DNA from 2 places in the Priestia sp. P5 genome. Region 2 is predicted to be linked to the other one. Evidence: a T-box and tRNA genes for the amino acid it is inferred to sense, from the RefSeq annotation. Region 2 holds a T-box; the other holds one or more tRNA genes.
The links. A T-box is a leader RNA that pairs with one kind of tRNA and senses whether it is charged. The one in region 2 lies ahead of thrS (threonine--tRNA ligase), so its partner is inferred to be a tRNA-Thr.
Positions count from the first base shown of each region.

Region 1: it has a tRNA-Thr gene. The T-box ahead of thrS (threonine--tRNA ligase) is inferred to sense a tRNA for this amino acid. The anticodon was not compared.

Region 1 is NZ_JAKWFJ010000001.1:953,738-970,190, reverse strand. It holds gene MMB69_RS04955 (LCP family protein) at 1-432, shown strand, start outside; gene MMB69_RS04950 (cupin) at 642-1,010, shown strand; gene MMB69_RS04945 (NAD(P)H-dependent oxidoreductase) at 1,038-1,556, opposite strand; gene MMB69_RS04940 (YwaF family protein) at 1,697-2,443, opposite strand; gene MMB69_RS04935 (ABC transporter permease/substrate-binding protein) at 2,703-4,226, opposite strand; gene MMB69_RS04930 (ABC transporter ATP-binding protein) at 4,226-5,176, opposite strand; tRNA gene MMB69_RS04925 (tRNA-Thr) at 5,444-5,516, opposite strand; gene MMB69_RS04920 (aromatic ring-hydroxylating oxygenase subunit alpha) at 5,727-6,779, shown strand; gene MMB69_RS04915 (DHA2 family efflux MFS transporter permease subunit) at 6,813-8,336, opposite strand; gene MMB69_RS04910 (TetR/AcrR family transcriptional regulator) at 8,603-9,505, shown strand; gene MMB69_RS04905 (carbohydrate ABC transporter permease) at 9,612-10,433, opposite strand; gene MMB69_RS04900 (carbohydrate ABC transporter permease) at 10,449-11,351, opposite strand; gene MMB69_RS04895 (ABC transporter substrate-binding protein) at 11,375-12,616, opposite strand; gene MMB69_RS04890 (amylo-alpha-1,6-glucosidase) at 12,683-14,803, opposite strand; gene MMB69_RS04885 (LacI family DNA-binding transcriptional regulator) at 14,889-15,905, opposite strand; gene MMB69_RS04880 (ATP-binding protein) at 16,053-16,453, opposite strand, start outside.
Region 2 is NZ_JAKWFJ010000001.1:137,031-153,483, reverse strand. It holds gene infC (translation initiation factor IF-3) at 1-79, opposite strand, end outside; ribosomal protein L20 leader region at 149-271, opposite strand; gene thrS (threonine--tRNA ligase) at 443-2,401, opposite strand; T-box leader at 2,446-2,694, opposite strand; gene ytxC (sporulation protein YtxC) at 2,755-3,615, opposite strand; gene dnaI (primosomal protein DnaI) at 3,712-4,644, opposite strand; gene MMB69_RS00730 (replication initiation and membrane attachment family protein) at 4,677-6,104, opposite strand; gene nrdR (transcriptional regulator NrdR) at 6,177-6,638, opposite strand; gene MMB69_RS00720 (hypothetical protein) at 6,882-7,268, opposite strand; gene speD (adenosylmethionine decarboxylase) at 7,362-7,742, opposite strand; gene MMB69_RS00710 (glyceraldehyde-3-phosphate dehydrogenase) at 8,165-9,196, opposite strand; gene coaE (dephospho-CoA kinase) at 9,415-10,011, opposite strand; gene ytaF (sporulation membrane protein YtaF) at 10,035-10,664, opposite strand; gene mutM (DNA-formamidopyrimidine glycosylase) at 10,725-11,558, opposite strand; gene polA (DNA polymerase I) at 11,580-14,207, opposite strand; gene pnpS (two-component system histidine kinase PnpS) at 14,536-16,308, opposite strand; gene MMB69_RS00680 (response regulator transcription factor) at 16,301-16,453, opposite strand, start outside.

The sequences.
Region 1 (16,453 bases), 820 kb from region 2:
ATTACGGTTACCGTGCCGCACGAAATGTCATCAGGAATTGGCATGACGCTAAAACCTGGAAAACAAACTCTTCACGGAGATAAATTACTAGGATACGTGCGATTCCGACATGATAGCCAAAGTGATTTCGGGCGCGTAAAGCGTCAACAAGAAGTGATCGGTAAATTAATGGATGAAGCTCTTCAAGTAAGGACGCTGGCGAAAGCTCCTAAGCTATGGGGCGTCATTGATCCATATGTGGATACAAATATTCCGCCAAAAACATTTATCGTGATAGGAAAAGATTTTTTAGTTGGAAATCAGCCAGATTTAAAATCTCTTCGTTTACCGGTTGAAGGTTCCTATTCAAATGAACGAATATCCGGTATTGGTGCTGTTTTAAGCATCGACCTTGAAGAAAACAAACAAGCGTTACAGTCATTTTTAAATTAGGAAAAGGTGTCCATTAGCGGACACCTTTTTTATACTATTCAAAAAAACTTCTGTTTTTCCTCCCTATCCTTCAAAAAATTTTCAGCTTCGACAAAAAATGAAGCCATTTTCCTAGAAACAGCCGTTTCTTTGGAGTTCTATTTTTGCTGTTACATGCGTATATGAAAGGAGAAGGACTTCTTTTTATATTTTTTAGCCAAGGAGATGAAATGATGAAATTATATGGTTTTCAAGCTGAAGAAGAGCGTTCCTTTCTTCATTCTACCTATAAAGTAAACCCGTTACTTTCTCATACTGGAGATGTCAAAATCAGCTTTTTATCTTTTCAAGAAAATGATTATACCCCTCGTCAAGAAGCTACGATTCCACAGCTTCTTTTAGTCGTTCACGGGGAAGGCTGGGTAGCTGGCGATAACGGACTGAAAATTTATATCAAACAAGGTGAATCAGCATTTTGGAGAGCCGGGGAATCTTTTGAAGTCGGGAGTCTAACGGCTATGACAGGACTACTCATTGAAGGATTAGATATTGCTCCTCAAAAGCTGCTTACTTCTTTCTCACGAACAAACGCAAATTAAAAAGCCGCTGTGACACGGCTTTTTTTATTATCTTAGCAATCGAGCGTAGCTTTCCGCACTATCTTGAATAACTTTGTCACTCAGATCACCGCCTGCTCCTTGAAATAAAAATGGCGTTCGGAACTTCATACCTGTTAAATTTGCCATAGCTTGAAAAGGAAGAAGCAGATGATTCATTGGGTAACGGTTGTATCCCCCTTCTTGATAAGCTTCTGCAGGGCCCCCTGTCGAAGTAGCTACGACAAACTCTTTTCCCTGAAGTTTAGTACCTTTGCTTCCATAAGCCCATCCGTATGTTAAGACAACATCTTGCCACTCTTTTAAGAGTGCCGGTGAGCTGTACCAGTAAAATGGAAATTGAAAAACAATACGATCGAATTGAACAGCTAACTCCTGCTCTTTTTCTACATCAATTTTGAAATCGGGATAGTTTGCATATAAATCATGAACGTACACATCCTTCTCTTTTTTTACTCGCTCTGCCCACGCTTTATTAATACGAGAAGATGCTAAGTTTGGATGCGCTAAAATAACCAGTGTTTTCATTTTGATACTCTCCTTCTGATGTCTGTGCTTACTTTTTTCTTTTCTATTTTTTACGCTTGCCTCTCACGGCTTGTTCAGTCATTCTTTCCTTTTCCTTCAGAAAATCCGAGTTAGTTTACACTTATAAACTACCAGTATTATCATTCTGCTTCAATAAAATTGACTTTGCTTTTATCATTTTCAATTTTTTTATGTACCCAAAACGGCAGATAAAGGACAAGAAAGCTAAAAATCATGATTCCTTCAATCCATACTAAATACCAAGGATGAGGTCCAAGAACATCCAGCAAGGAAGCGTGCTCTGGCTTTTTCATCATGTATAAATAATTCGCCCCGAGTAAACGATTCATGACATAGATAAAACCTCCGTACAGATTAACAAATACTACGCTTACCCACAAAGAACGAAACGTCGGCTCATATCTGCAGACAGCAATTAGCATACAGCAAGCAAGTACCACACCGCCATGCGATACATAAAACTGCACATAGCGAAACTGGGCATACGCATAGCCGCCAAGGTCTGGGGTAATCATCGCTTGAACAGAGCTGCTGATTCCTGCGAAGTACACAAAATAAAAAAGAAACCTGCTTTTGGTTATCAGCATAACAGCAGCCAGCAGCACGACTATGTCACTGAGCTGAAGAGGCAAGGAAGTTTCAGCAGACCACTGATGACATACGATTTCCCAAGCCTGGTAGGCCGTTTCTGAAGTAATTAGAACGAGTGAAATCAAAACGAACACAAACCTCTTTTTTCGCAGCTGCTTTCGACACAAAAAAATAAATGCTCCTATGATCACGATAATAGCTAAAGTTACAAGATGTTCAACTGAAAAAAGCTGAAAGGAATGTTGTGCAGGATGACACGTAAAAAATGAATTCATAAAAGCGCCTCCCTTCCATCAGAAAACAAATTCGGTACCTTTAGCTTGTTCATAAGGCCTCATTTTCATTAATGCTTCTCTCGCATAAAAAAGAGATTGAGACCTAACAAAATCACGCCAATCTAAAGACGGACGAATGGAGTAAATAATCGAGTATGAATCAACTGCTAGAACCAACTAAAATAAAAAGATCCGAACGATTCATCATTCGGATCTTTTTTCAACTAACATACTGTTGTCCTAGCTTTTTTCTTCGTTTTTACTCTTTAATTAATCCTTTTTTCACTAAGAATTGATGAGCAACTTCTTCAGCTGTTTTTCCTTTTGCATTTACTTGATAGTTCATTTCACGCATTTCGTCATCACTGATTTTACCGCCCAGTTGATTTAAGATTTTTTTCAGTTCAGGATGCTCTTTTAGCGTATCTTCACGAAGCACAGGCGCTCCTTGATACGGAGGGAAGAACTGCTGATCGTCTTTTAAGACTTTCAAACCAAACTGTTTGATTTCAGGATCTGTTGCGTAAGCATCCAGCATATTAATATCGCCTTTTTCTACAGCGCGATAGCGAAGCTTCGGCTCCATCGTTTTAATATTCGGGAAGGTAAGACCATATTCTTTTTGAATGCCTACATAGCCGTCTTCACGATCTTTAAACTCCAGCGTAAACCCTGCTTTTACTTTATCTGTTGCATTTGCCAAATCTGAAACGGTAGTTAGATTATTTTCTTTTGCAAATTCTTTTGTTACGGTCAATGTGTACGTGTTGTTAAACTTCATTGGATCTAAATAGACAATGCCGAATTTCTTTTGAAATCCTTCTTTTGCCTGCTTGTACACCTCTGTTTCATCTTTGCTGTCCGGCTGTTCCTTTAGATGCGTCACAATGGCTGTACCCGTATATTCAGGGTACAAATCAATTTCCTTGTTACGCAGAGCCTCAAATACAAATACTGTTTTTCCAAGCGACGATCGAAGATTTACTTTCATATCGGTTTGATCTTCAATTAATTCTTTGTACATATTAATTAAAATATCTTGTTCTGCACCAATTTTACCTCCGATAACAAGGTCTGGTTTTGTTGCGCTCATAGCTGCAAACGGAGAAACAAGAATGAGTATTAATACGATGATCATAATAAACGAGCGTTTTTTGGACCCTTTTTTAGCTGAGTGTTCAATCGTTCGCAAAATTCCATCAAAAATAAGCGCTAATAATGCTGCTGGAATGGCTCCTAATAAAATCAAACTATTATCGCTTCGGTCAATACCAAGCAAAATTAAGCTTCCGAGTCCGCCCGCTCCGATAAGAGCCACGATTGTCGCTGTACCAATAATGAGTACCATCGCTGTGCGAATCCCGGCCATAATGACAGGAAGCGCTAGAGGAAGTTCTACTTTAATTAATCGTCTCCACGAGTTCATCCCCATGGCTTTGGATGCTTCAATTAAAGATGGGTCCACTTCTTTAATTCCGGTATATGTATTTCGTACAATAGGAAGAAGCGAATATAAAAACAGTGCAATAACCGCGGGAAAGGTTCCAATTCCGACAAGAGGAATCAGTAATCCTAATAAAGCGAGTGAAGGAATGGTTTGCAGTACGGCTGTTACGCCAATGATCGGTTCAGCAATGCGGTCATGTCTCGTTAAGTACAGTCCGAGCGGCACTGAAATTAATACGGCGATAACAAGGGCCAGTACTGAAATTTGAATGTGTTCAAGAAGAGCTTGAAACAGTGCGTCTCCTCGTTGATCTAGTAATGTGCTTAGTGCATTCATTACAGCGTTCCTCCTTCTTTCGTCTTATCAGAAAGAAACGCTAATAGAGTTTTGCGCGTTACAACGCCAATGCGTTTGCTCCCTTTTTTCACGGCTATTGCTTCATGGTCGTAAAGGGCGTCCATTGCCTGCTGAACAGTAGCGGTTGAAGCTAGCTCTTCAGTAGGTTCTACGTCTGGCTGTTCACTTTCTTTGAGAAACATATCCAATGTCTCAAATAAAGCATTTCCTTGATTTCCAATAAACGTTTTTACAAATTCATTCTTAGGCTTTTGAATGAATTCCTCCGGGGTTCCAACTTGAACAATTTCCCCGTCTTTCATTAGGCAGATACGATCTCCAAGCGTCATCGCTTCGCTCATATCGTGCGTAACAAACACAAATGTTTTTTTGATTTTTTCTTTTAAGCTAATAACATCTTGCTGAAGCTGTTCGCGGCTTAACGGATCGAGGGCACTAAAGGGTTCGTCCATTAAAATAACGGGGGGATCAGCTGCGAGGGCACGTGCTACACCTACACGTTGCTGCTGGCCACCTGAGAGCTCAGACGGCTTTCGATTTCGATACTGCTTTGGGTCTAGTCCTACCAAGGTAAGCAGTTCATCAATGCGCGTTTTGATTTTGTTTTTCTTCCAATGCTTCATCTCGGGTACAATAGCTATATTTTCAGCGATGGTCATATGAGGAAAAAGAGCAATCTGCTGCAAGACATAACCAATGTTCCAGCGTAGCTCATGTATGTTGTGGTCCGATACGAGCTTATCTTTTATGTATAGTTCTCCTTCGGTAATATCATGAAGACGGTTAATCATTTTTAAGGTGGTTGTTTTCCCACACCCACTCGGACCAATTAAAACGAAAAACTCTCCTTCGTTAATTTCTAGATTAATATTTTTCACGGCGGTCGTACCGTCTGGATATTGCTTTGACACATTCTTAAACGTAATCAAATTACCGTTCACACTCCCTGTTGAAATTTAACCCCCCCAGTTTCGTGTACCCAATACTTAGAGGCAATAAACATTCTTTTAAGATTATTTCTGAATATGATTCATAAGACATAGTGAAAAAGATACACATGTTTTCTCACAGCGTCCTAATAAGGCTATCAAACTGTTAAAATTTTCACAAGGCGGGGAAGAATAATTCGGAGAAGAATTTTAAAGCCAACACAGATAAAAAAACCTTCTTTCAACAAGAAAGAAGGTTTTTTAGTATGCTAGCGACAGGGATCGAACCTGCGACCTCTTGCTTACCATGCAAGTGCTCTACCTACTGAGCTACACCAGCGTCTTGGAAAATTATATCACGTTTAAATTCATTTAGGAAGCGCTTTTTTAAATTTTTTTATTAGTATATTCTCTAATTTGCGTCTTCTGAAATTCGCACTTTCTACAAAGTTCCATATTTTATGTTAGAACTCCTTACATAAATTGTGTGAATTTTCTTTTTTTATATTACCCTTAGTAAAAGAGCTTACAAAAGAAGGGAAGAAAATAGATGGAACAACAACCAACCATGACCAAATCAAAAACGGCAACTCCCTACCCAAGAGACTGCACGTTCAGCCTGGAAGATTGGACGACGCTCGCTAAGTATTGGTACCCCGTCGCACGCTGCAGTGATGTAACAGAGAAACCAACGTCCGTAAAACTGCTAGATGTAAATCTAGTTCTATACCGTACCACACACAAAGTAGTAGCGGCTCGTGATTTATGCGTTCACCGAGGCACCCCCCTTAGCATGGGCTGGGTGGAAGATGATGAAATTGTCTGTCCTTACCACGGCTTCCGCTATGCAACGGACGGCGCATGCACATCGATTCCAGCTCACCCTGATGCCAACATTTCTCCCCGCCTGTGTATGGCCGTCTATCCAGTTATTGAACGATTTGGATTAGTGTGGACTTCCCTGACAGGAGAACAAGATAACCTGCCTTACTTCGATGCGTGGGAGGACCCTGATTTTCAGCAAATTGTTTGTCCGAGCTTTGATATCATGGGTTCGGCCGGTCGTCAAATGGAAGGCTTTTTAGACGTAGCTCATTTTGCTTGGGTTCACACGGACACATTTGGTGATCGAAACAACGCCTTTGTGCCTAAATATAAAGTAAGCGATACAGAGTATGGGCTTCATGTAGAATATACGAGCACCATGAGCAATTATTCCAAAGAACAGCAGCATTTAAATCCACCTGATTTTAAATGGCTTCGCGTCTTTGATGTTTATCCGCCGTTTGCAGCTACGCTAAAAGTATACTTCCCAGAAGGCGCAGAGCTGTGGATTATGAATGCAGTCTCTCCTATTTCAGCCCGCGAAACACGTTTATTCGCACCAATTGCTCGAAACTTTGACAAAGATTCTCCCGTTGAAGGTGTGTATGACTTTAACCTTCGCGTCTTTGACGAAGACCGTGAAATGGTTGAAAACCAAAAACCTGAAGACTTGCCTTTAGACCTGCAGATGGAAGCGCATATTATGGCTGATCAAACGTCCATCGGCTACCGGAAATTATTAAAGAAAATGGGCTTAAGCTTTAGATATACAAGCTAAAAAAATCCCCGCTGTCTCAGCGGGGATTTTTTTTCATTTAGCAAATTGCTCGCGTCCTGCTTTTTCCTTTATCACTTCATCTTCACTTGCCGGCGTTGCGCGTTTCATAAACAATGAAAGAATTAAGGCAACTACCACTAGTACTACTGAGACAGCAAACGCATCGTTAATCCCTTGTACCATTGCCTGCATCCCAATCTGTTCTTTCATTTGAGCTGCTCCGGCTGCGGTTGCATTCGCTGCTCCTGCTCCGCTCATTGCATCTTGAGCGAGCTCTTTTGCATGCGTAGCTGTACGGTTTGACATCACCGTTACTAATAGAGCCGAACCAATAGCTCCTGATACTTGTTGAAGCGTATTGTTCATGGCAGTACCATGCGGATTAAAGCGCTGCGGCAGCTGATTTAATCCGTTTGTCATAACCGGCATCATCACCATGGACATTCCGAACATGCGAAGCGTGTAAAGCGTAATGAGCGTTGTATACGTCGTATCAAGCTCTAAGTTACTGAAGAAATACGTCGTAACGGCTGTAATCGTCAGACCCGTTACAGCCAGTGCACGCGCTCCGAATTTATCAAATAATTTTCCGGTAATCGGTGACATCACACCCATTAATAGCGCACCTGGAAGCATTAGTAATCCTGAATGAAGCGGAGAAATGCCTCGTACCGTTTGAACATAAATTGGCATTAGCAGCATGGCTGAGAATAATGCCATTGTGATCACCATTGAAATCGTTGATGATAAAGCAAACATTGGATATTTAAAAATGCGAAATTCAAGCATAGGTGTTTTCAGCTTGAACTGACGCGTAATAAATAAAATCAGAGACACAGCTCCTACGATAATGGTGCCGTATACTTCCACAGAATCCCAGCCTTTATCCCCTGCTGAGCTAAATCCGTATAGAAGTCCTCCAAATCCAATTGTAGATAACACAAGTGATAGGAAATCCAAATTGATTTCCACTTTTTCTTTTTTGTCTTTTAATAGGAAGAAAGCGCCTATTAACACAATTGCTGCAATTGGCGTAACAAGGTGGAACAGCATTCTCCACTCATAGTGTTCAATTAGCCACCCTGATAAGGTAGGACCAATTGCCGGAGCAAAAATCATAACTAAACCGAAAATCCCCATCGCAGCTCCGCGTTTTTCTAATGGAAAACTTGTGAGCAATACGTTCATTAAAAGCGGCATCATAATGGCTGCGCCTGATGCTTGAATAATACGAGCGGTTAACAAGACCGAAAAGACGGACGAAGCACCGGCAAGTATTGTTCCTGCTGTAAATAAAGTCATCGCCGTTAAAAATAAGCCTCTCACAGAATAGCGCTGAATTAAAAAAGCGGTAGTTGGAATCATAATACCATTCACTAACATATAACCAGTAGAAAGCCACTGGACGGTTGACGTTGTCACATCTAAGTCTTTCATAATAGACGGAAGCGCAACATTTAATAACGTTTCATTCAACAATGAGATAAAAGCGCCTATTAACAAAATAGCAATTATGCCATAAGGCGGCTTTTCCATTTGATTTATCGATTGACTCATTATTGTACCCCCTTATACTTTAAGTTCATTTTTTTAGACATATGTTCTACATAGAGTATATTATACTGTGAGTTCAATTTATGCAAGTGAAAAATCCTGCGTTAATTTTCTTTATTTACTGAGCTTTTTTTAACGGTACAGTCCTTTTATATCAATACATATACGCAATATCATAATTCGCTTCAAAAAGAACATTTGTGTAAACGCTTTAAATCATGTATCATAAAGTTGGACCATGAGTCTAATTTTATATTTAGGTGATAATAATGAATAACCGAAAACAGCAAGTTGTAAAAAATGCACACCATCTCTTCGTTGAAAAAGGATTTCAAGCTACTTCTATTCAAGACATCATTGATTATAGCGGCATTTCAAAAGGAACATTCTACAACTATTTTTCTTCAAAAAATGAATTATTAATCGCTGTTTTCACATGGCTTCATACGACCATTGAACAAGAGCGGAATCAGCTGCTGGTTGGTAAAAGTCTGAACGATGTAGATATATTTGTTAAACAAATTGATGCACAGATGAAAAACCATCACAAACATAAATTTTTTACATTACTTGAAGAAGTATTTGTTTCCAATGACCCTGATTTAAAAGCATACATAAAAAAAACCCAGTTTATTGAAGTAAACTGGTTCTACAAACGGTTCATTGATTTATTTGGAGAAGAAAAAAAACCGTACCTGCTAGATTGCGCAATTATGTTTCTTGGCATGCTTCATCGCAACTTTCACTATAATTTTATGGTTAACGGCACAAGTACCGATCCGCATGAAATTATAAGCTACAGTGTCAAGCGCCTGCTTCCTCTTGTAGACGAAGTAGCAAATTCAGGAGACATTTTGCTCAATCCGCAAACGATTAAAGAATGGCTTCCATCTTGCCCGAATACTAAAAATCAAATAGAACAGGACATTTCTGCAGCACTTATCGATTTAAAAAAACAAGTTCACAAACAATTTACGGATGAATTTGAACGTCAAAAATGCACAGAGCTTATTAGTTTTATTGAAGAAGAGCTGTTTAAACAATCAAATCCCCGCAAATTTGTTGTTGATAGTGCTCTTCATTCGTTACAGCAGATGTCTGTCAACAAAAGTAAGACAAGGCTAGAGGATTTACAGACGATGATTGATCAGTATGTGAGTGAACTTCATTAAAAACATATGAAATTCACGTTCATCATAATAACCAAAAACGAACGATTAATTAAATTAATCGTTCGTTTATAATTCTAACTAAAATATTTTTATCCCAGCCTCTTTTTTATTTTCCTCCAGTAAACGAGATTCCTTTAATAAAATATTTATTAAAAAACGCATAAATGAGTAAAATGGGAAGTGTAAAAACCATGGAAGCTGCCATAATATAGTTCCAATAACTGATATACTGACCTTTGAATGTGTTGAGACCTAAAGTTAATGTAAACATATTTTCATCAGACATCACAATTAAAGGCTTCATAAAATCATTCCAAAATCCCATAAATACAAAAATCGTTTGTGCTGCTAGGGCAGGTTTTGCAAGTGGAAGGACTATTTTAAAGAATGTTCCAAACTTTGATAACCCATCCAACTCCGCTGCTTCTTCAAGCTCTTTTGGGAAATTAATAAAAAATTGACGCATCATAAATATAAATGTCGCATTCACCATTCCGGGTACAATCATTCCCTGATAGGTATTTAACCAGCCTAACTCTTTCAAAATTAAAAAATTAGGGATCATGGTTACTTGTCCAGGAATCATAAGAACAGCTAAAATAATAATAAACAAACTTTTCTTTCCCGGGAAACTGAGGCGTGCAAGGGCATAACCAGCCATTGAGTTAAATAGCAAATTCAGAGCTGTTCCTACAACAGCAATAAATAAGCTATTAAACATCCAGCGAGGGAACAACTTTTGTTCCACAAAAATTTGTTTATAGTTGTCTAGCGTAAAGTGTTTCGGAATAAAGTTCACCGTACCTGACACAATTTCTTCAAGCGTTTTGAAAGAAGCTGACAGCGCCCAAATAAATGGGATCAGCGTAATCAGCGCATATATGCTTAAAATCGTATATAAAATGAGGACTCCCGTTTTCTTCTTCACTTTTTTCTTCCCCCCTTAGTACATACTTTCTTCTTTTGAAAACTTTCGCTGAATAACCGTTGCCACCAAAATCACGAGCGCCAGCATAAAGGCTAGTGCTGCAGCATACCCCATGGTACCTAAATTTTTAAATGCATATTGATAAATAAGAAGAACAACAGTCAGAGTGGAGTTATTAGGACCTCCTGAGCCTCCTGAGAAAATAAATGATTGATCAAATAACTGAAACGTACCAATTAGTCCCATGATCACTACGAACGATGTAACCGGCCTCAGATTTGGAACTGTAATATGCCAAAATCGTTGAAACACATTAGCACCATCTAACTGAGCTGCTTCATACAGCGAATCGGGTACGTCCTGCAAAGCTGCCAAATAAATAACCATAAAAAATGGCGCTGTTGCCCAGATGTTCATAATCATAATGGCAATTAAAGCAACTTGCGGATCTCCAAGCCAATTGTAAGTTGGAAGACCAACAAACTTTAGAAACTCGTTCACAATCCCATTCTGATTGTACATCCACATAAAAATAAGCGTTAATACAGCCGATGATGTAAGCGTAGGTAAAAAATAAATAATACGAAAAACTTTTTCTGCTTTTAGCCCTGCATTTAATGTGGCAGCCAGTATAAGTGCCAATGCGGTTTGTACCGGTACAACAATTACTACATACTTCACCGTATTCCAAAGAGCAATTTTAGCTTTGTCATCTTCAAGGACCTTCATGTAGTTCTCAAGCCCTCGAAAATGGAACTCAGTCCCCCCCAACAACTGAACTTTATGTAAGGATAAAAATATGGCGTAAAAAATAGGTGCAATAACAAATAACAAAAGCACAAACAGTGTAGGTGACATAAAAGCATATCCTTGCCCAACATCACGAGGTTTGTACGTTCGTATTTTTCTGTTTTTCATTTCCTCCACTCCCCCGCCTAGTCTTATTGATAAATACTAATCTCTTGGTTTGCCTGCTTTTGTGCTTTTTTCAAAGCTGTTTCTAAATCACTTTGTCCTAAAAAGGCGCTTAAAAACTGGTTATTAAAGTTATTCATGATAATAGGTAAATACGGGCCGTCTTGCCAGACAGTAGCATAAGCAGCTCCTTTTACTAATGGACCTCGTTTTTGGTCTTCAGCAAAACCAAGTTTATCCGCTACGGATTTTCTTGTTGGTAATGCGTAGCCCTTGCTTGTCCAAGTTTCCATTCCTTCTTTTCCTGTTAAGTACTGAATGAGCTCCCAAGATGCTTTTTTCTTTTTTGAATCAGCATTCATTACATACGCGACCGTAAATGCCATTGTATTTTTATGACCGTTTATTGTCGGAACTTCCGCTGTACCGTAATCAAGTTTTGGGAAGGACTCTTGTAAAAACGGAATCATCCAATTCCCTTCAATTACCATAGCTACTTTTTGTTGTGCAAACATGTCCGTACCTGAACTTGCACCTACATCAGAGGGTTGTACAGACGTTTTATCTTTTAAATGCTGGTCGATGAGCGGCTGAAGAGCGTCCACCACTTCTTTCGTAGCAAAGTTTGCCTTATTGTTCTTTACCACGTCTCCTCCGTTTGCCTGCGCCATATAAAAGACACGCGCTAATTCCGGCGTGACCCCAAATGCTTGAATCCCTTTCTTTTTGAATACCTTTGAAACTGCTTCAAACTCATCCCATGTTTTTGGTACTTCTACTCCTGCTTCTTTAAACAGCTTTTTGTTGTAAAATAAGCCTAACGTGGAGTAATCTTTCGGAAAACCATACGTTTCTCCATCTTTTTGAAACGCTTTCAATAATGGTTTCTCAAAATCTTGAACATCAAAATCGGACTTTACATAAGAATTCAAAGGTTCTAAAACCCCTGTATTGATAAGGCCAGGCGCTTCAAGTGCATCAAGGTAAAAAACATCTGGACCGTTTCCCCCGATTAAACGTGTTTTTAAAATATCCATGTATTGATCAGTGATTACTTCATGCTTCACATGAATGGAAGGATGAAGATTTTCAAAGTCTTGAATAGTTTGATTAAGCAGCTTCGTTTCTGTTGGGTTGCCTCCCCAGCCGGCCAACACAATTTCGACTCGATCATTTTCCCCAGAAACTTCTTGTACGTTTGAACATCCAGTTAAAACTGCTCCGGTCACTGCCAGCAGCAGACATAAAGCAAGTATCCACTTCTTCATCGGTTGTCTCCTTTCATTTCATTGACCTGCGGCTTATTAAGTGACGCTTAATAAGCCGCCGTCGAATTAACCTACATGAGCTCTTACTTTACATTGAGATAGAAGCTCGTATTTTGTCGTATTTTCCTTCACGTAAATAATAGTTTCGCTTCCTTCTTTTTTAACCGTTAATGACAGTTTTCCACTGCCAATCACAAGGTTTTCTACAGAAAGTTCATTCATATCGTCTATGAGCAAAGGATTTATCTGTACAGTACCTGCTGTACTATCTGGAAACAGTCGCAGTATTGCCTGTACGAAAGCTAAAGGCGTACCGGCTGCCCAAGCCTGAGGTGAGCAGGCAACGGGATATTTAACAGGCTTGCCAGACTTATTTGAATAGCCGCAGAATAATTCTGGAAGGCGGTCGTATTCAAAATGCCCAGCTGCATCAACCAGCCCTTTTATAATTTTATTGGCTTCTGTTTGCTTGTTCGCTTTACTCAAACCAAGAACAATTAAACTATTATCGTGCGGCCAAATGCTCCCATCATGATAACTCATTGGATTATAGCCTGCTTCTCCTTCTGCCATTGTGCGGATGCCGTATCCCGAAAACATAGATTCTGATACTAGCCTTTCTGCTACTTTGTTCAGCTTCTCCTCATCCATCATCTCAGCTAAAAGTACATGACCTGGATTTGACGTAACTGTTCCTACTTGATGTTTATGTTCATCGAGTGCAATTGCGTAGAATGATACGTCATCCATCCAAAAGGCTTCATTAAATTTTTTACGCAGCTGCTTTGCTTCTTCACGTAAATTATTAGCTTCATTTGTTTTGTTTAACTTATCATATAAAGAAGCAATACCCATTTTTGCTTGATATACATAGCCTTGTACTTCCACTAAAGCAATGGGAGTTTTTGCATATTCACCGCTGCGATGGACAACGGAATCTCCTGAGTCTTTCCAGCCTTGGTTAGCAATTCCTTTACTTGACTCTTGATGATATTCAAGAAATAAATCGCCGTCTCTATCCCCATATTCGTTGATCCATGTCAAAGCTCCATCAATAGTCATTTGCATTTCTTGTACAAACTCCAAGTCTCCCGTCCACTTTACATATTCCGTTAATAAAATTAAAAACAATGGCGTTGCGTCAATTGTTCCATAGTACGGCGTAAAAGGGATTTGATTGGTGTTGGCGAGTTCTCCGTAACGTATTTCATGCATAATTTTACCCGGCTGTTCATCACGCCATGGATCATTTGCCGTTCCTTGATACGCTGCCATCGTACGCAGCGTTCCTTTTGCTACTTCGGGATTAAAAGCCAGCATTTGAAGCGCTGCGATTAGACTATCCCTTCCAAACGGCACGCCAAACCAAGGCAACCCTGCTACTGGAAAAACACCGAATCCTACGTCCGTTAGCAGGACGCGCAGGTCGTTAAGTCCTCTTGTAATAAGACGCTGCATTGTCGGATGATCAGTTGTTACTTTTGTAGAAAATTTTTCCCATTCTTTATATGATTGGCTTAGTAAACTAAATGCTTCACCGGCTGATAAAACATCTTCGTTGGTGTCTTCGCCCATTTGCGGCTGAACCATTAATGTAATTTCTTCTTCTTCTTGATGATTGAGTTCAAAAGAAAATGTAACTTCTCCTTGCTCATCCACATATGAAGCTTTTTTATCCCAGAGAATCCGTGTCGCCCGCTTAATATTATCTGCTCCTTTGTATGTATATGTTAGGCTGCTTTCTCCTTTTATTTGCCCCGTTCGTTTTCCGACATTTCCAGTTTGAAAACCTCTTACGATGAACATATCGTTAAAATCGACATCTGCTTGGACACTTAATGTAAAAGCAATTTTTTTAGGAAAATAGCTTTTTAACTTTATTTTTTCATAGAAAACTCCTCCATATATAAAGCGTTTTCTCTCTATTTCTATAGACTCTCGCCATAGGACGAGATCTCCTTCTTTTTCCATATGCGGATTAGTAAGAAGAATTGTAGCTAATAGGTTCTCCTCTGCACTTGAGGACAATAACACAGGATCTGCATCATTAATCTTCAAACGAAATTTGCTCAAAAAACGCGTATCTTTCATATATAATCCTAAACCATACTGATGGTTTTCATTAATATTTCCTGCTGGATCAGTCAGTAAAAATAAGTCATTTTCTTTAATAACACGGTAATCCATTTCCATCCCCCTAAGTTTTACCGAAACGTTTTGGAAAAAGCGCACAACACCCGAAACGTTTCGGTTTTACATTATATAAAAACCACTATTTGTGGTTTTTAGCTGTTGATTCTCGAATAATCAGCTTTGTATCAAGATATCGCTTCATATTTGTTTCTTTTCCTTCTAGCATTTCAATTAGTAAATCTGCAGCTTCATAGCCAATCTGATATACTTCCTGTCCTACTGTCGTCAGATTTGGAGAAGAGTAAGAGGCAAGGACAATATTATCGTATCCGACAATCGACATCTCTTTCGGTACATGAAGGCCAAGTTCTTTGCATGCTTTTAGTGCTCCAAGTGCCATTAAATCACTTGCACAAAAAATAGCCGTAACCTCTTTATGCCGATTTATAAGCTCCTGAGCAGCTTTCTCTGCTTTTTTTTCTTCAAAATTCCCGCTTACAACCCACTCAGGACGAAACGACAAACCGCATTCTTTAAGCGCTTCTGTGTATCCGTTGAGACGTTCTTGACTGACAAATGCGTCTTCATGTCCGTTAATCATCCCAATATGCTTATGGCCAAGACTCGCTAAGTGTTCAACTGCTTTTTTAGCTCCCAAGGCATTATCAGTGGTGACATAGCCCACTGAATTAGAATGAACGGGAATATCAACTAAAACACAGGGAATATCACTTTCTACTACTTCTTTTAAATAGGGATCTTCTTTCTTAATACCTTGAATAATTGCCCCGTCCACCCTTCGCTCTCGACAAAGCTGGGTATACGTTTTTTCTCGTTGCATCATCGTGTTTGTATTGAATAAAATCAAATCATACCCTAAAGTAGATGCTCGCTCATTTACACCGCACAGCACTTCAAATGTAAAATTATCTTTTACGCTCTCTCTGCTGATTCCTGAAACTAGTAGTCCAATAGTCTTCGACTTTTGCATAACCAGTCCTCGAGCTAACGTATTAGGGCTGTAGTTCAGCTCTCTTGCTACGGCTGCAATCTTTTGCCGTGTTTTTTCATTTACATCTGAATAACCATTTAAAGCCCGAGACACCGTCGTTACAGACACGCCAGCAACTCGCGCTATATCTTTAATCGTTGTCACTCAAAATTCCTCCAAAACGTTTCGGATAACTTTAAATAGATTGTAACGCTTTCATTTATTAAAATCAATACTTTTTTTAATAATCGGTTTACTCTTATCTACCTCTAAAACTTTTGCGTATAAAAAAAGCAGCCCTAAGGCTGCTCTTTATTCACAAAGTGGAAATTCAAGTGAAAAACACGTTTCTTTTCCTTTTACGCTAGACACACTCACTTTTCCCTTCATATAATGAATAATGCTGAAAGATACCATCGTTCCAAGCCCGGTACCTTTTTCTTTTGTTGTAAAATACGGTTCGCCTAGCCGGTTGATTTGTTCTTGCGTCATGCCGCAGCCCGTATCAATAATATCCACAATAACAGCTCCGCCTTCTTTTCCTACTTTAATAGTTAACGTGCCTCCGTTTTGCATCGCCTCAATACTATTTTTAAATAAATTGATTAAACACTGCTGAAGCTTTCTTCTTTCTCCCATTACGAAGCACTTCACCTCTTCATCAAATGTAAAATCAATCGCGACTCCATTCATATTGGCAAGAGGCGTCATAA
Region 2 (16,453 bases):
TTGATTTAATTCCTAATTGTTCACCGTTTTGATCAATTAGACGAACTTCGCGAGCTCGAATGCCCTCGTTTACCATCATGTCCTTGCTAATAAGTAGCCACCTCCAAGGTTTAATGAGCGAATACGCTTGCTTAGACCGATTATTAACTCACACAAAAAAGTGTGAGTACATACTGCACCCACACTTCTATCGTTTTAATTAAGATACGATGTACCTGCTAACTGCTTTATGCGTCACTCAGGTGAGAAGCGGGTGCTTCTTCTTCTGTATAAACAAGTATTCAATTACTTAAGCTATTATAGTATCAACAAAGACAAAAGTCAATGATTTCGTTCTTTTTTCACAACAAAAATTATTGTATCAAAGGAAAACCATTTATGCAACAGTTTTTTATAAATGTTAGATAAAAAAGCAGAGAACTTCAATTCTCTGCTTTTTTCATTAACGAGATGCTTCTGCTTTTACATTTTGTAAAAAGGCTTGGAAATCCACTGTTTCTGAATTCTGCTCACCATATTTACGTACGTTTACTGCTTTATCCTCTACTTCTTTATCCCCTACAACAAGCATATAAGGAATTTTTTGCATTTGAGCCTCACGGATTTTATAGCCAATTTTCTCATCGCGAGAATCAAGTTCCACACGAATACCGGCAAGCTGAAGCTGTTCTTGCACTTCTTTTGCATACTCAAGGTGAACCGTAGGTGATACCGGAATCACTTGAACTTGTACAGGTGCTAACCACGTTGGGAAAGCTCCTTTGTATTCTTCGATTAAGAAAGCTACAAAACGTTCCATTGTTGACACCACGCCGCGGTGAATAACAACCGGTCGATGCTGTTTTCCGTCTTCCCCTACATACGTTAAATCAAAGCGTTCAGGAAGTAAGAAATCCAGTTGAACCGTAGATAGCGTCTCTTCTTTACCAAGAGCCGTTTTAACTTGAACATCTAGTTTTGGACCGTAGAATGCCGCTTCGCCTTCAGCTTCATAATAATCAAGGTCAAGCTCATCCATTGCGTCTTTTAACATGCTTTGTGCTTTTTCCCACATTGCATCATCATCAAAGTATTTTTCTGTATCTTCAGGGTCACGGTAAGATAGACGGAATGAATAATTTTCAAATCCAAAATCTTTATAAACCGCTTCAACTAAGCGAACCACACGAATAAATTCTTCTTTGATTTGATCCGGGCGTACAAAGATATGCGCATCATTCAGCGTCATGCCTCGAACACGCTGAAGTCCTGATAATGCTCCTGACATTTCGTAGCGGTGCATCGTTCCAAGCTCAGCAATACGGATTGGAAGCTCACGATAACTGTGAATACCTTGTTTGTAAACCATCATGTGATGAGGACAGTTCATCGGACGAAGCACCAGGTCTTCGTTATCCATTTCCATTGCAGGGAACATGTCATCTTGGTAGTGCTCCCAGTGACCAGACGTTTTGTAAAGTTCTACACTTCCAAGCACCGGAGTGTAAACGTGCTGATAACCAAGGCTTACTTCTTTATCTACGATATAACGCTCGATAATACGGCGGATCGTCGCACCTTTTGGAAGCCATAAAGGCAGACCTTGTCCTACTTTTTGAGAATTTGTAAATAAGTTTAGCTCTTTACCAAGTTTACGGTGATCACGTTCTTTTGCTTCTTCAAGAAGACGAAGATGCTCGTCTAAATCTGCTTTTGTAAAGAATGCTGTACCGTAAATACGCTGCAGCATTTGATTATCGCTGTCTCCGCGCCAATAAGCACCCGCCACGCTTAATAGTTTAAATTCTTTAATTTTGCCTGTTGACGGCACGTGTACGCCTCGACAAAGGTCAAAGAATTCGCCTTGCTGGTAAATCGTAACCTTTTCACCTGCTGGAATCGCATCGATCAATTCAAGCTTTAGTTCATCGCCAACTTCTTTAAAAAGTTGAATGGCTTCTTCACGAGAAACTTCTTTTCGTTCAATTTCAATATTTGAATTAACGATTTTTTTCATTTCTTTTTCAATTTTACCTAAATCTTCAGGAGTAATCGATTCTTCCATATCGATGTCATAGTAAAAACCGTTTTCAATGACCGGCCCTACACCTAACTGTACTTTTACATCTTTGTATAAACGTTTGATTGCTTGAGCCATTAAATGCGCTGTACTGTGACGCATAATTTCAAGCGCTTCAGGAGCATCTTGCGTAATGATTTCAAGACTGCCATCTTGTTCGATTGGCGTACGTAAATCCAGCAGCTCGCCGTTTACTTTGCCTGCTAATGCTTTCTTCTTTAATCCCGGGCTAATAGAAGCCGCAATATCTTCTGTTGATGATCCTTTTGGATACTCTTTAACAGCTCCATCAGGGAATGTCATTTTGATTACTTCTGACACAACTTTCCACTCCTTTAACATAACTGAATAAACTTTTTGTAAAAACAAAAAACTCGTCCCTTATCAAAAGGGACGAGTTGTGTATACACGCGGTACCACCCTTGTTTCCTCTTCGTATCTTGGATAACCCAAAAAACCCGAAGCGGCTCGAGGTTTTATAACGGAAATTCCGTCAGTAATTACTAGAGGCTCTGCTCGTTTACTACTGAAGTTTAGAGGTGGTAAGAATATATTCCGTGTTAGGAGATTTTCAGCCTGGATCTCCCTCTCTACAAACCGTAAATATACACTCATGTCCTCATCATAACTTGTAACATATAGCTGTTTTTCAATATGCATTTATTATATTCATTTTCAAAATAGAAATCAACCTTTCACGTTATATTTTGCTTTTGATCAAACGGAAATTCATTTTTTTCGTATAACATAACTTTTTCTTGGAAGATATTTTGAATGGTATAAACAAAATCATGATCATGCTGGTCACTATACAGATGAATAGCAGCTGGAGATAAACTCAGCAAAGGCGCGATAATAGTCGAGTCTATGTATAATGATTCTTGTTCAGATAAAAAGGCCTCTGCTAGAGCTGCACATTCACGTTCAGGAATATATCTACTGTTGTGGTCGTACAATACAAACTTGTTTTTATTCAAGTGCATTACATACACGTTACCTGTAGATGATTGTCTTTCATTAGCTACTTGGCGCAGCTGATGAATAAGAATTTGATAGTCTTGTTCAAGCTTATATTCATCAATCGCCAGCTCGGCATAATAGCGCAGCCGCTCTTGATATTCTTTTAAACGGAATTGGAGAAAAGACTCAAAGGTGAATGTTACATTATGAATGAAGAAGTCTTGAAGAGCCTGGCGGATAAGTAATTCTCTTGGAAAAGAAAATGTTTTTTGCGGAATTTCTCCTCTCTCTCCTTCCATAATCCCCCCCATAATTTGAAGCAGCAAATCTTGTTCTTCCTCTTCTGAATAGAAAAATTGTTCTTTTAATATGTTTACCATCATCTTTTTTTCTTTCTTTTTTAAAATTACGTGGGTTAATACCGGTATCACCATGTCTTGTAAAATGGCCTCTCGATTGTATGTCTCATCAATAACTAAAAGCTGATTATTCACCAACTTCAAGCACTGTGAACCATATGATAAAGCGCTTCGCTTCGCGCATAAAGACTCATATACAACGACTGCGTCTTCTACATATTTAAAGAATATTTTCATTCCTCATAGCCCCCCTTTGGACACGCTTTATTAATGTATATGGGGCAACATGCAAAAAAATGAGCAAGTCGTTACAAGAAATGTAAAACGACCTGCTCATCTATTTCGTTTATTCTCTCCATTCATTTCAACAGGAATGGCTAGAGACTTAATTCGTTCCATGACACGAGCGGCTTTGAGCTCTTCCTGCTCGCCTCTTTGGGTATAAGTCAAATGATGTTGAAGCTCTTTAAAATTTAAATTCGAGCTGAAAAATGTCGGCAAATTTTCGAGCATGCGGAATTGTAAAATGGTTCCGAGCACATCGTCTCGCATCCAGCTCGTTACGGATTCTGCTCCGAGATCATCAAGCATAAGAACCGGTACTTTTTTGACATACTCTATTTTCTCATTGAAGCTTTGATCTTGAAACGAACCTTTTAACTCACGCAAAAACTCCGGGACGTACAGAATGGTAGATTTCACTTTCTTTTCGGCTAACGCATTGGCAATTGCTCCAAGAAAATACGTTTTCCCCACACCAAACGAACCGTGTAAATATAAAGCTTTCATTTTCTTATTTGGCTCATATTCTCGCACAAAATCTCTTACTAGTTTAATGGCTTCAAATCTTCCCTGCTCAATTTCGATATCAGACATTGTTGCCTGTAAAATTTCTTTCGGCACGTACATACACTGAATAAAAGATTCTTGTTCTTTTCGCTCATCTTCTTGTACTTTTCTAGGACAGCGTTCATACTGTAAATCAATATTACGACCTTTTACAACCAGCTGAGGGTGGTATCCTTTCACCATGTTGACACAGCTTTGCAGAGAAGGACACTTGTCACAGCATTTGCTTTGGTCGATAAATTCATGCATCTTCATCAGACCTCGGTCGACCATTTGCTCATCTAACTCATGGCGATGCTCTTGCAAAAATGTTTTAACTTCAGGATTAGACAGGATACTGTTTCTTAATGCTTCTAAGCGTGCTTTAAAATCTTTTTTGTTCACTAACTGATTTAGTGAATCATTGATAGGCTTCATCTTTTTCACCTCATCTCTATCATACCTGCTTTTTATTCTTTATGCTTTTGTTTTAGCTCTTGATCTAACTGCTTGAGCTCTTCTTGTAGCTTTCGTTTTTCTTCTTCAAATCCGTCCACTTCTTTTGAAGGCTGCTTTTTCTCTTCTTTTTCTTCATCGCTCAGCCACTCTGGCACCATTTCTTTACGCACGATTTTTCGTCCAGCCGTTTTTTTATTTTGCTTTGCTTCGGTCCAGTTCTGATATTCTTTCTGTTCATTTTTAGCTAAATTCATGGCATCTTGAACAGTTTGTACCTTTTTGCGCGCCCAGTGTCCAGCAATTTTCTCTACATAGCTCTTAGATAATTTCATATCGGATCTTAGCATAACATAGTAAATTAGAACATTTACTACCCCTGGTGAAAGCTTTTGGTTAAACATCACTTCTTCAATCATTTGCAAATCTGCTTTTGAAGGCTCTGCTCCCCCGGAAAACTCGATCAAAAGCTGTCGAGGCGAAGTCACTTCAAGCTGCTGAATAAGCTGCTCTTCTTTCGTCTGCGGCTGCTTTTCCTGCATAGTACGAAGCATAGGAGGCTGAATTTGTTCGCTTAGATTTGGAAGTGCTTCTCCATTTTCAAATTGGTAAAAGGACTGTGCTGCTTTTCTAAGTAATTCAATATCAACTTGATCGTTCTCATTTAGCGAATCGAGCACCACATTTTTCATTTGAAGAGGATCGATACCATATAAAAAAGCTAGCTTTTCAATCGCTTGTTTTACTTTAGATGTAATGGACCTTTTCGAAATCATTGAATCTGTTAGACCTGCTAAAAATAAATCAAAATCAAAGGAATCCGGGCTCATCTCAATAGAAGCGCGTTTGGAGGAATCCACAAAGTCCGTTTGAGCATCAGGAGAAAATACATCCTTGCTTTCAGACTGAAAACTTGGAGCCAGCTCTGTTGCTTTAACTGATTTAAATACATCGTTAAATGAATGCGTCACATCTTTGAACGATTGGTCATCGACGAGTGAATCCGAAAAATAATTTTTCACTTTTTGAAAGATGGATTTTCCGAGTCGGTTATATAAATATACATTTAACACGCCATCGTTAAAAAACTGATGGGGCGTAAGAGGAGGAATGAGCTCATAAATGAACACACGAACATCATCTTCTTCCTTAATATATGTTTTTAACAAACCAATGCCTTCTAATTTTAATCGCTCATGGTAAATAGCTTTCAAATTAATTTGCATCATTGACATTAGATGATGATGCGTAGACTCTTTCCCCCATAAACGGTCTTGTTCCAGCTCGCTCCATAGCGTCATATACAGACCAAAGCACGTCGTACCCACCAACGGCTGATAGAGCATGGTTAAAATCTTTCGGTCGTATTCCTGCAGTATGCCGTTCGAACGAACAACATAACGATCGACCGGTATCATTTCTTTCCAATGTTGTTCTTTCATGTCGTTCCCTACCTACTTTTAAAGTGATAGAAATGACAAAAAAAGAGCCTAAAGAATACTTCAATAGCTCTTTTACAGTCGTTCCTTCTTAATTAAATCTTTTAATTCATCAATAAATACATTGATGTCTTTAAATTGTCGGTATACAGAAGCAAATCGAACATAAGAGACTTCATCGATAGCAGCTAATCGCTCCATCACCATTTCTCCTACCACATCTGACTGCACCTCTGATGTACCCTGACTGCGCAGCTCTGTTTCAATATCGTGTACGGTATCTTCTAATTGTTTTAAGCTTACTTGGCGTTTTTCACACGCCTTAATTAACCCTCGAAGGATTTTGTCTTTGCTGAACTCTTCTCTCGCTCCATCTTTTTTTACAACAATTAACGGAAGTTCTTCTACTTTCTCAAAAGTTGTAAAACGATAGTGACACTCTTCGCATTCACGTCTTCTACGAATAGAGCGGCCTTCTTCTACAGGGCGCGAGTCCAGCACTCTCGTTCCATTGTAATGACAGGATGGGCACTTCATATTCTCAGCTCCAATAATAAACCTTGTTTTTCTTTTTATTTTCTCTTATATAAGTTAATTTCCATCTATGTTAGCCGGCTATTCGCCATTTATTATGATTTTTATCATCATTTCCTTTAACAAACACGATGCTGTATTAAAGGATTTGCTTTATTCCATCTTATAGAAAACAAGGCTTGAATACAAGTAAAGGAAAAGGAATTTCCCCATTTTATTTCCTGAAATTCAAAAATGATAAGGAACTTACGAAGAAAGAGGAATAAGTTTTTGATCAAAGCTCTTATAAAGCGTACGTACAAGTTCTTTACTAAAACCAAAATCAACCGGTACCACCTTTGATTCTGTTGTAGCAGAAAAATCGATAGCGGTTTCAAGAGGACGTACGTTAATAATGGTAATTACAACAAAAGCTTTTCTTCCTTTTACAACGTTTAAGCTAATTTCTCCTCGCTCTTCATACGCAGCAAGTATTTCTATCCCTTGCATGTGCTTCAACATTTCATGAACTTGCTTAAATGCATTCCCAGCCGTTGTTTTGTAATAATGCGTTTTTAGAGTCGGATCTGAATGGTGATCGCTTGTTTCTACATGATTAGAAAATAAAGATTTAACTGCTTGTACTACCCCCATGTTGTTATCCCCTTTGTTTTTGCGTATTAAAAATTTATATACTAAAAAGAGGTGTGTAATACACCTCTTAACTTACGTAATCAATCGACACTATTAAAGTGCATTCGCTTTAGTTTGTTTTACCTGAACAGGACCCATTCCACGTGGCAATTCAATTGTTTCACGTGTCTGTGCACTTAGAGCATCTGCAATATAATCTGCTGCGATTGTAGGATCTAAATGACCACAAGTATAAACATCGATACTTGCATAACCATGCTCTGGGAAGCTGTGAATCGTTAAATGTGATTCTGAAATAATAACAACGCCACTTACACCTTGAGGTGCAAATTTATGGAACGCTACTTCGCGAACTTCCGCACCAGATTTTAAAGCTGCATCAACAAACGTTTTTTCAATATAATCAATATCATTTAACTTATCGAAATCGCATCCCCATAATTCTGAGATGACATGACGACCCATTGTTTCCATAATGATATTTCCCCCTTTAACAATTTTTAATCGTTAAACATGAAGTTCTTTCGCCATATAGCATGTTAACTACCACGGGGGAAAGTTAGTCCAAAGAGGTCCTAACCCTTTAAGTAGCCACATCACCGAAAGGTACACAAGAAGTTCACGAAACATAGTATACTTTGTTTACATTTATTTTGCAATACGTGTTTTAATTTTATTAAATATTGTTCTTGCAGATAGACCTATACAAATTACCCCTGTATTCTCGTGAGACAGTGTGTAAAAGCTTCTAAACGACTATTAATTTTTTATTAAAATTGAGGAAAAGAAACACCCCTTTGCATGCTTATCTTATTGCTTTTCCCTATTCTTTTGAATAAAAACAAAAAAAACAGGGCGATAGCTCCCTGTTTTTTTAAAAGCAATCAATAGCTTTCTTAGCTTACTCTTATTTTTGATCCATTACGCATTTCTGCAGCAATATATCTTACCAAATCGACTACGCGCTGAGAGTAGCCCCACTCGTTATCGTACCAAGCTAACACTTTAATTTTATGATCTTCCATTACAATCGTGGATAGTCCATCTACAATAGCTGAATGAGGATTTGTATTAAAGTCAATTGATACGAGTGGTTCCATTGTTAAATTTAAAATATTCTTTAATGGTCCTTCAGCAGCTTTAATAAACGCTAAATTAACATCTTCCATCGTCACAGGTTTCCTTACATCCACAACTAAATCGACAAGCGATACGTTTGGCGTTGGCACACGAAGCGCCATCCCATGAAGCTTTCCTTTTAAATGAGGAAGAACTAATGAAAGTGCCTTGGCTGCTCCAGTTGTTGTAGGAATAATTGATTGAGCACACGCACGGGCTCTTCGCAAGTCTTTATGCGGATTATCGATATTCTTTTGATCATTTGTATATGCGTGAACGGTCGTCATTAAACCGTTTTCAATTGTGAACGCTTCGTCTAACACCTTGACAACTGGAGCTAGACAATTTGTCGTACAAGAGGCATTAGAGATAATGTTATGCTGATTCACATCAAACTCTCGTTCGTTTACGCCCATCACAATGGTGATATCTTCTTGTTTACCCGGTGCCGTTAAGACAACTTTTTTTGCACCTGCTTCAATATGTAACTGCGCTTTTTCTCTTGAATTAAATTTTCCTGTTGCTTCAACAACTAGATCAATCCCAAGCTCTTTCCAAGGCAAATTCAGCGGATCACGTGAATTTAATAGCTGAATTCTTTTACCGTTAACAATTAGCGCATCATCATCACATTTGACATCTCCATTAAATGGTCCGTGTATAGAGTCATATTTGATTAAATGTGCTAACGTTTCTGCTGGATAAGATGCATTTATTGCAATAATATCTAAATTTTCCTCTATAATCGCTGTGCGAAACACCATTCTTCCTATTCTCCCAAAACCATTAATGGCAATACGTGCTTTCATGGCTATACCCCTCTCTATATGTGTTATACTATTTAACTTTTTATATTGAATAGTATAACATAAATATTTAAAAAGTGAATAATATTAATTTTTTTTAATAAATTATTTTAATTAAGTTTTACTATATGTATATAGCGAGAACAGATATTTAACACATTCTTTTTTAGAAGCCCTTAAATATTCCCAATAAAAAAAGAGTGAATGCAATCATTCACTCTTTAATCTAGCCATAGGGCTAATATACTTAAAAGCTGTTGTTTTGTTTCCTCTACAGGACCGTTGTTATTGATCACCGCATCGGCTAAGGCTACTTTTTGAATCAAAGGCAGCTGTGCATGGATACGCGCATAGGCATCCTCCGTCGAGAGGTTATTACGCGACTTTAACCTTTCTAGCTGCACAGACTCATCGACATATACAACCACTACTTTATCGACTAAGTGTGTCAGATCACTTTCAAACAGCAGCGGAATATCTAATACAACGGCTTCGTAACCTTCCTCTATATAGCTTTCCTTTTGAGAAAGCATTTCTTTTCTTACGGCAGGATGTACAATTGCATTCAACTTTTTACGTTCTTCCTCTTGATAAAACACAATTTCCCCTAAAGCCGCTCGATTAATCTCCGCGTTCTCGTGAAGAATAGAACGTCCGAACGTCTCGACAATTTGTTTGTATGCTTCTTTTCCTGGTTCTACGACTTCTTTTGCAATATGATCAGCATCAATTACTGGAATATTGATATCTCGTAGCATTCCGGTTACCGTGCTTTTTCCGCTTGCAATTCCGCCCGTTAATCCAATTACAATTGACATTGGCCTCTCCTTTATCCCTTTATTTAAAATCTAAAAATACCTAAAATAATGAGCAGAACTCCTGGTACAAACGAGAACATTTTCATCCATGATAAACGTGAAAAAACCTTGCCAAACTGTATACCCGCACTTAAAAAAAGAGAACTCATAAGAGCTACAGCAATTGCTAGAGCATACGGCGAATAACCTAATAAAGCCGCCCCAAACCCTGCTCCAAATGCATCCAGAGATAATGCAATTCCAAGTATAAATGCTTCAATTCCATTGATGGAACCTGAATTATCTAAATCTGCTGCAATTGGCTTTTTCAATACGTTAATGACTAGACCAATTGACTTAATTTCAATTTTCACCAATGTTTTTTCTTCTTTCACTCGAGATGAATCTGCCGGACAAAAAAATTGGTATAAAATCCACATCCCAAGCAGAACAAGAATACCTCCGCCTACTTTATTTAGTACATCCACTGAAAATAGATGCGTAAGTACTTTTCCTAAAAACATAGAAAACATTAAAGAAAATGCTGAGCAACATGAAATAATAAAAATGGATTTCAGCGGGATTTTCACCTTTCGAAGCCCGTATGTCAGGCCAACGCTAAAGCTGTCAAGACTTACGGCAAAAGCAAGAATAAGTAAAGAAAATGTTATCATGATGAGAGGACTCCTTTCCTTTCTGTCTATACGTAGTATATGAAAGGAGCCCATCCATTGTTATTTTTTAGCCGGCTGACAATTTGGGCAGATATGTGTTCCTCTACCGCCTACAACAAATTTTTCAATTGGAGTACCGCACATTTTACAGGATTCGCCTTTTCTTCCGTACACATAAAGCTGCTGCTGAAACATGCCTATTTGTCCCTGTGTATTTACATACGTGCGAATTGTGCTGCCTCCTTGCTTCACAGCTTCTTGAAGAGTCGCTACAATTTCTTTGTACAATTTTTCATACTCTTCGTCTGTTAATTGGCTGGCCACTCGTTCAGGATGAATCCCTGCGCGAAACAGTGCTTCATCTACATAAATATTTCCAAGCCCAACCACGACATTTTGATCGAGTAAAACCGGCTTGATTTTTCGAGAGGTTTTGCCGATTCGCATTTTTAATTGACTAGGATTAAATGTTTCGTCAAACGGTTCAGGTCCAAGGCCAATAAGAGGAGGAAACAGATCTTCCTCTCCCTTTTTAAATAAGTGCATAGTACCAAACTTCCTTACATCCCGGTATCGCAATTCCGTTCCATCCGTGAAGTGAAAAAAGACGTGTACATGCTTATCTGGTTCTTCTGCATTCTCATGGAGAGCATATTTACCTTCCATGCGCAAATGAGAAACCATCGTATAATCATCGAGCACAATTTTTAAAAATTTACCTCTGCGTTCAACATCTCGAATGGTTTGTCCAACAAGCGCATCACAAAACTGTTCAACTTGTTCAGGACGTTTGATAATATTAGGCCATTTAACTGTTACACGCTCAATGGTCTTTCCACTAGCTAATTCAATTAACGTACGTCTGACGGTTTCAACTTCTGGTAATTCTGGCACGTTTGTCACATCCTTTTTCCACTACTTTGCTTCGTACCAAGTCTTTCCGTAAGAATAATCTACTTTCAACGGAACTTCTAGCTCTAAAGCGTTCTCCATTACTTCTGGTACGATTTTCTCTAAAATTTTAATTTCTTCTTCTGGGGCTTCAAAAATCAGCTCATCGTGTACTTGAAGCAGCAGCTTAGCCTGAAGGTTTTCATCTTTTAAGCGCTTATCCATTTCAATCATTGCTTTTTTTATAATATCAGCTGCCGTCCCTTGGATAGGCGTATTCATAGCCGTACGCTCAGCAAAGCTGCGGAGGTTAAAGTTTCGGCTCGTGATTTCAGGCAAGTAACGTCGGCGGTGCAAGAGCGTTGTTACATATCCCTTTTCTTTTGCATCGCGTACAATCGTATCCATATACTCCTGTACACCAGGGAAGCTTTCTAAATAGCGTTCAATAAAAGTAGCCGCTGCTTTTCTTGTAATTCCTAAACTTTGCGATAAACCGTAATCACTGATGCCATAGACGATTCCAAAGTTAACTGCTTTAGCCTGGCGGCGCATATTCGACGTTACTTCTTCTCTTTCGACGTGGAACACATCCATCGCTGTTTTCGTATGAATATCTAAGTCATGCTTAAACGCATCGATTAGCTTTTCATCATCTGCAATATGAGCCAGTACGCGCAGCTCAATTTGTGAATAATCCGCCGCAAATATTAACCAATCAGGCTGTGAAGGCACAAACGCACCTCTTATTTTTTTACCTTCTTCAAGACGAATCGGGATGTTTTGCAAGTTAGGATCTACTGAGCTTAACCTTCCCGTTTGAGTTAATGTTTGATTAAAGCGGGTATGAACTTTTCCATCGCTTTCATGAATAACCTTTTTTAATCCTTCAATATACGTAGACTGTAATTTTCCTAGCTGACGGTATTGTAAAATCTCTGGGATAATATCATGGGTACTAGCTAATTGCTCTAATACATCGGCTGATGTGGAATAGCCTGTTTTTGTTTTCTTTATGACTGGAAGCTGCATTTTTTCAAAAAGAACAACTCCTAGCTGCTTTGGCGAATTAATATTAAATTCTTGTCCAGCGTATTCGTAGATTTTCGCTTCAATTTTTTCAAGCTGCTCTCGAAGATCTTCGCCCATTTCATCCAAACGCGCGCGGTCAATTTTCACCCCTTGATATTCCATATCAGCAAGGACAATGGCAAGAGGCATTTCAAGCTTCTCAAACAGCTCAAACTGTTCATTTTCAACCAATTCTTTTTCTAATACTTCTTTTAAATAAGCTACGGCGGCTGCTTTTCTTATAACATGCTCAGCTAGCTGATCAGCTTCCGCAATGCTTCGCTTAGCTCCTTTTCCATACACAGCTTCATCTGATTGCACTTGATGATACCCTTTTAATTTTGCAATTGTCGCTAGGTCATCATTTGCCTCAGCAGGATTCAAGATGTAAGAAGCAATCATTACATCATGTTCAATTCCTTTAATTTCATGCCCCGCCCATTTTAACGATACAATCGTACGTTTTCCATTAAACACCGTCTTTTTTACACGTTCATCTTCTAACCATGCTTTAAATTTAGAAGATGAAAGAGCTGTATCTTTATCAATAAAATAGTGGCCATTTTTGTTGCTGATTCCAAAACCGAGCAGCTGATTGTGATGATAGTTTTCTTCATACCCTTCTACGATCAGAGCTGCTTCGCTTGTTAAAATATCATCGTGAACTTCCTGCGCTATTTCAAACGTCAGTTCTTCAAAATCTGCTTCCTCTTCTGCTGTTTCACCAAATTTAGCAAGCAGAGAATTAAACCCAAGCTCTTTAAATAATGAGATGACCTTTGAAGATTCAAACCCGTCATACTTTGCATCTTCTACAGATACTTCAAGAGGCGCTTCGCAATAAATCGTTGCAAGCTTTTTACTCATGATGGCTGATTCACGATTATCTTCTAGCTTTTCTTTTAATTTTTTACCGCTGACTTGATCGATAGATTTCAATACATTTTCAACCGTTTCGAACTCTTTTAATAGCTTTAAGGCTGTTTTTTCGCCGACTCCGGGCACGCCTGGGATATTATCCGAGCTGTCCCCCATAAGGCCTTTCATATCAATAATTTGTGCAGCCGTAATACCATACTTTTCATCAATGGCTGAAGGCGTATAGGAATCGACATCCGTAATTCCTTTTCTCGTAATATCTACGGTTACATGTTCTGACACAAGCTGAAGTAAATCTTTATCCCCGGAAATGACTTTTACGGCCATTCCTTTTTGTTCAGCTTGTTTTGAAAGCGTACCGATAATATCATCTGCTTCATAATCAGGCAGTTCATAGCGCTTAATCCCATATGCATCTAATAATTCACGAATAAAGGGAAACTGCTCTGAAAGTTCAGGAGGCGTCTTTTGTCTGCCTCCTTTGTATTCTGTAAATGTTTTGTGGCGAAACGTTGTTTTCCCTGCATCAAATGCCACAAGTAAATGCGTCGGCTTCTCTTCCTCTAAGATACGTGTCAGCATTGTAGTAAAGCCATATATGGCATTTGTATGTATTCCTTTATCATTGTTTAAAAGCGGCAAAGCAAAAAATGCACGGTAGGCAATACTATTCCCGTCAATTAATACTAGTTTTTGTGTCATTCATGTTCCTCCATTTCGCTCTCTTCTTATCTTACCTTTATTTTAGCAAACAATAAGCTTTAAGGACAAAAAGTACTCTTGAATTCAACGTTTTATTTTCATGTGGTGATAAGATCTGTACATCATAAAATAAAAACACCGCCTAGTTATTTTAGGCGGTGTAACATGTGAATGGATAGAAATTGTCAAAAAGAATCGGCGAAAATAGCACGGTTAAAGCTATTTTCGCCTTACACATTGGCTCCTTGGATGAAGGGGTTTCCATGAAAAATTGTATCAATTAATTATTAAGCTACATTAAATAAATTGTAAAAGGAACGTAAACATTTTACATCTGCGGCAAATACTTGTGCAGCTTGACCGAAAAAGTTGTCCCTTTATTAACTTCACTTTTCACTTCAATTTCCCCTTTATGAGCTTCAACAAGATGTTTAACAATTGCTAATCCAAGACCTGTTCCTCCGGAATTACGGCTTCTTGCTTTATCTACTCGGTAAAAGCGCTCAAAAATACGTGAAATTTCATCAGAATCAATACCGATACCTGTATCTTGAACATGAACTGTAATCGTTTCTTCTTCCTCTTCAAGCGAAACGTGAACCGTTCCTCCAGGCATTGTATACATGAGCGCATTGCCGATTAAGTTAACAAACACTTGCATAAGGCGCTGACTGTCACCATCAATCCACGCTTCTTCAGGAAGCGTATCTAACGTTAGCGTGATTTCTTTTTCAGTCGCTCGGTTTGATAGCACTGTGGTCACTTCGTAAAGAAGCGTATTCAAATCTACTGAATGAATGCTTAGTTTAAACCCTTGCTGTTCAACTTTAGACAAATCTAAAAGGTCTTGAATCAAGCTCTCCATGCGCTGACTTTCCGTTAAAATGATAGATAGAAACTGCTGGCGCAGCTGTGGATCTTCCATGGCACCGTCTAACAATGTCTCACTAAACCCTTTTATAGACGTAATAGGAGTTTTTAGTTCATGAGACACATTCGCTACAAAGTCACGGCGAACTTGTTCTAGCTTTTTCAGCTCGGTAATATCATGGAAAACAAGCACAATCCCTTTCCATTCATCGTTTAAGCCAATAATCGGCGCTCCGTAAACATCAAAATATCTTCGTTCAATATTTAAAGGGAGAACCACTTGTTTTCGAACCTTTACTTCCGTCATAAATATTTTTTCCACAAGCTTAATGATTTCTTTATGCTCAAATACCTCGTAATACAAATGATAAAGGAAGTCATCCGGATGTATATGAAACTGCTCTTTATAAGCTCGATTCACTAAGTTTATATAGCCTCTACTATCGATAAGAAGCATACCGCTTCCCATATTTTCAATTAGCGTGCGCAGCCTGTCCTGCTGCATTTCTTGATTAGTGATAGACTCTTGCAGATTACGAGCAAGTGCGTTAATAGACTGACTCAGCATCCCTGTTTCATCTACATAATCTTCATATGTACGAGCTTTATAATTCCCTTTTGCAAGTTCCATAGCCACCTTGGTTGCCGATTCAATAGGACGGGTATAGCGTCCCATAATCTTTACACCTAAGAGTAAAATCACAATCAAAGCTAGACCCAAGCTTCCAATAAGAAGGCCCCAAATTTGCTGATTTACTTGTTTTAATGAATCAAACGATGTACTCAGCACAACAAATCCCTCTTGCTTACCTTCTATAATAAGCGGGATACCATAGTAATATAAGTCGTAATCTTCTTTAATTTGATCAAAGCTTTTTTTACTGTTTAACTGCTTTTTTAATACCTGCTGGATTACGATACTTTTTTCGATTCTTTGCTGCTTGCTACCTGGATTTGAGTCAACTAATATTTTTCCGTCTTTTTGAACGATAGTCGTTCGTACACTTAGCGAATGGCTTATTTGATCAACTTTAGATTTTAAAGCAGGACTTGTGATACCTTCTTCGCTAATGTACATTTCTACAAGCTTTGCCTCTTTTTCCATTCGCTCTTGAAACGTCTGAAAATAAAAGTTTTTAAACAACTGTCCCAGCAGCAGGCCAAGACCTACTAATACAATAATGATAAGTACTAATAGAGCCAAAAGTAGCCTTGAACGAAATTTATTCATCTACCTTTGGTTCCTCCAGCTTATATCCTAATCCTCTAATCGTTTTTATATAAACAGGTTTTCGCGTATTGTGTTCAATTTTCTCACGCAAATGGCTGATGTGCACATCTACAATTCGCGTATCTCCGGCAAAATCATAATTCCA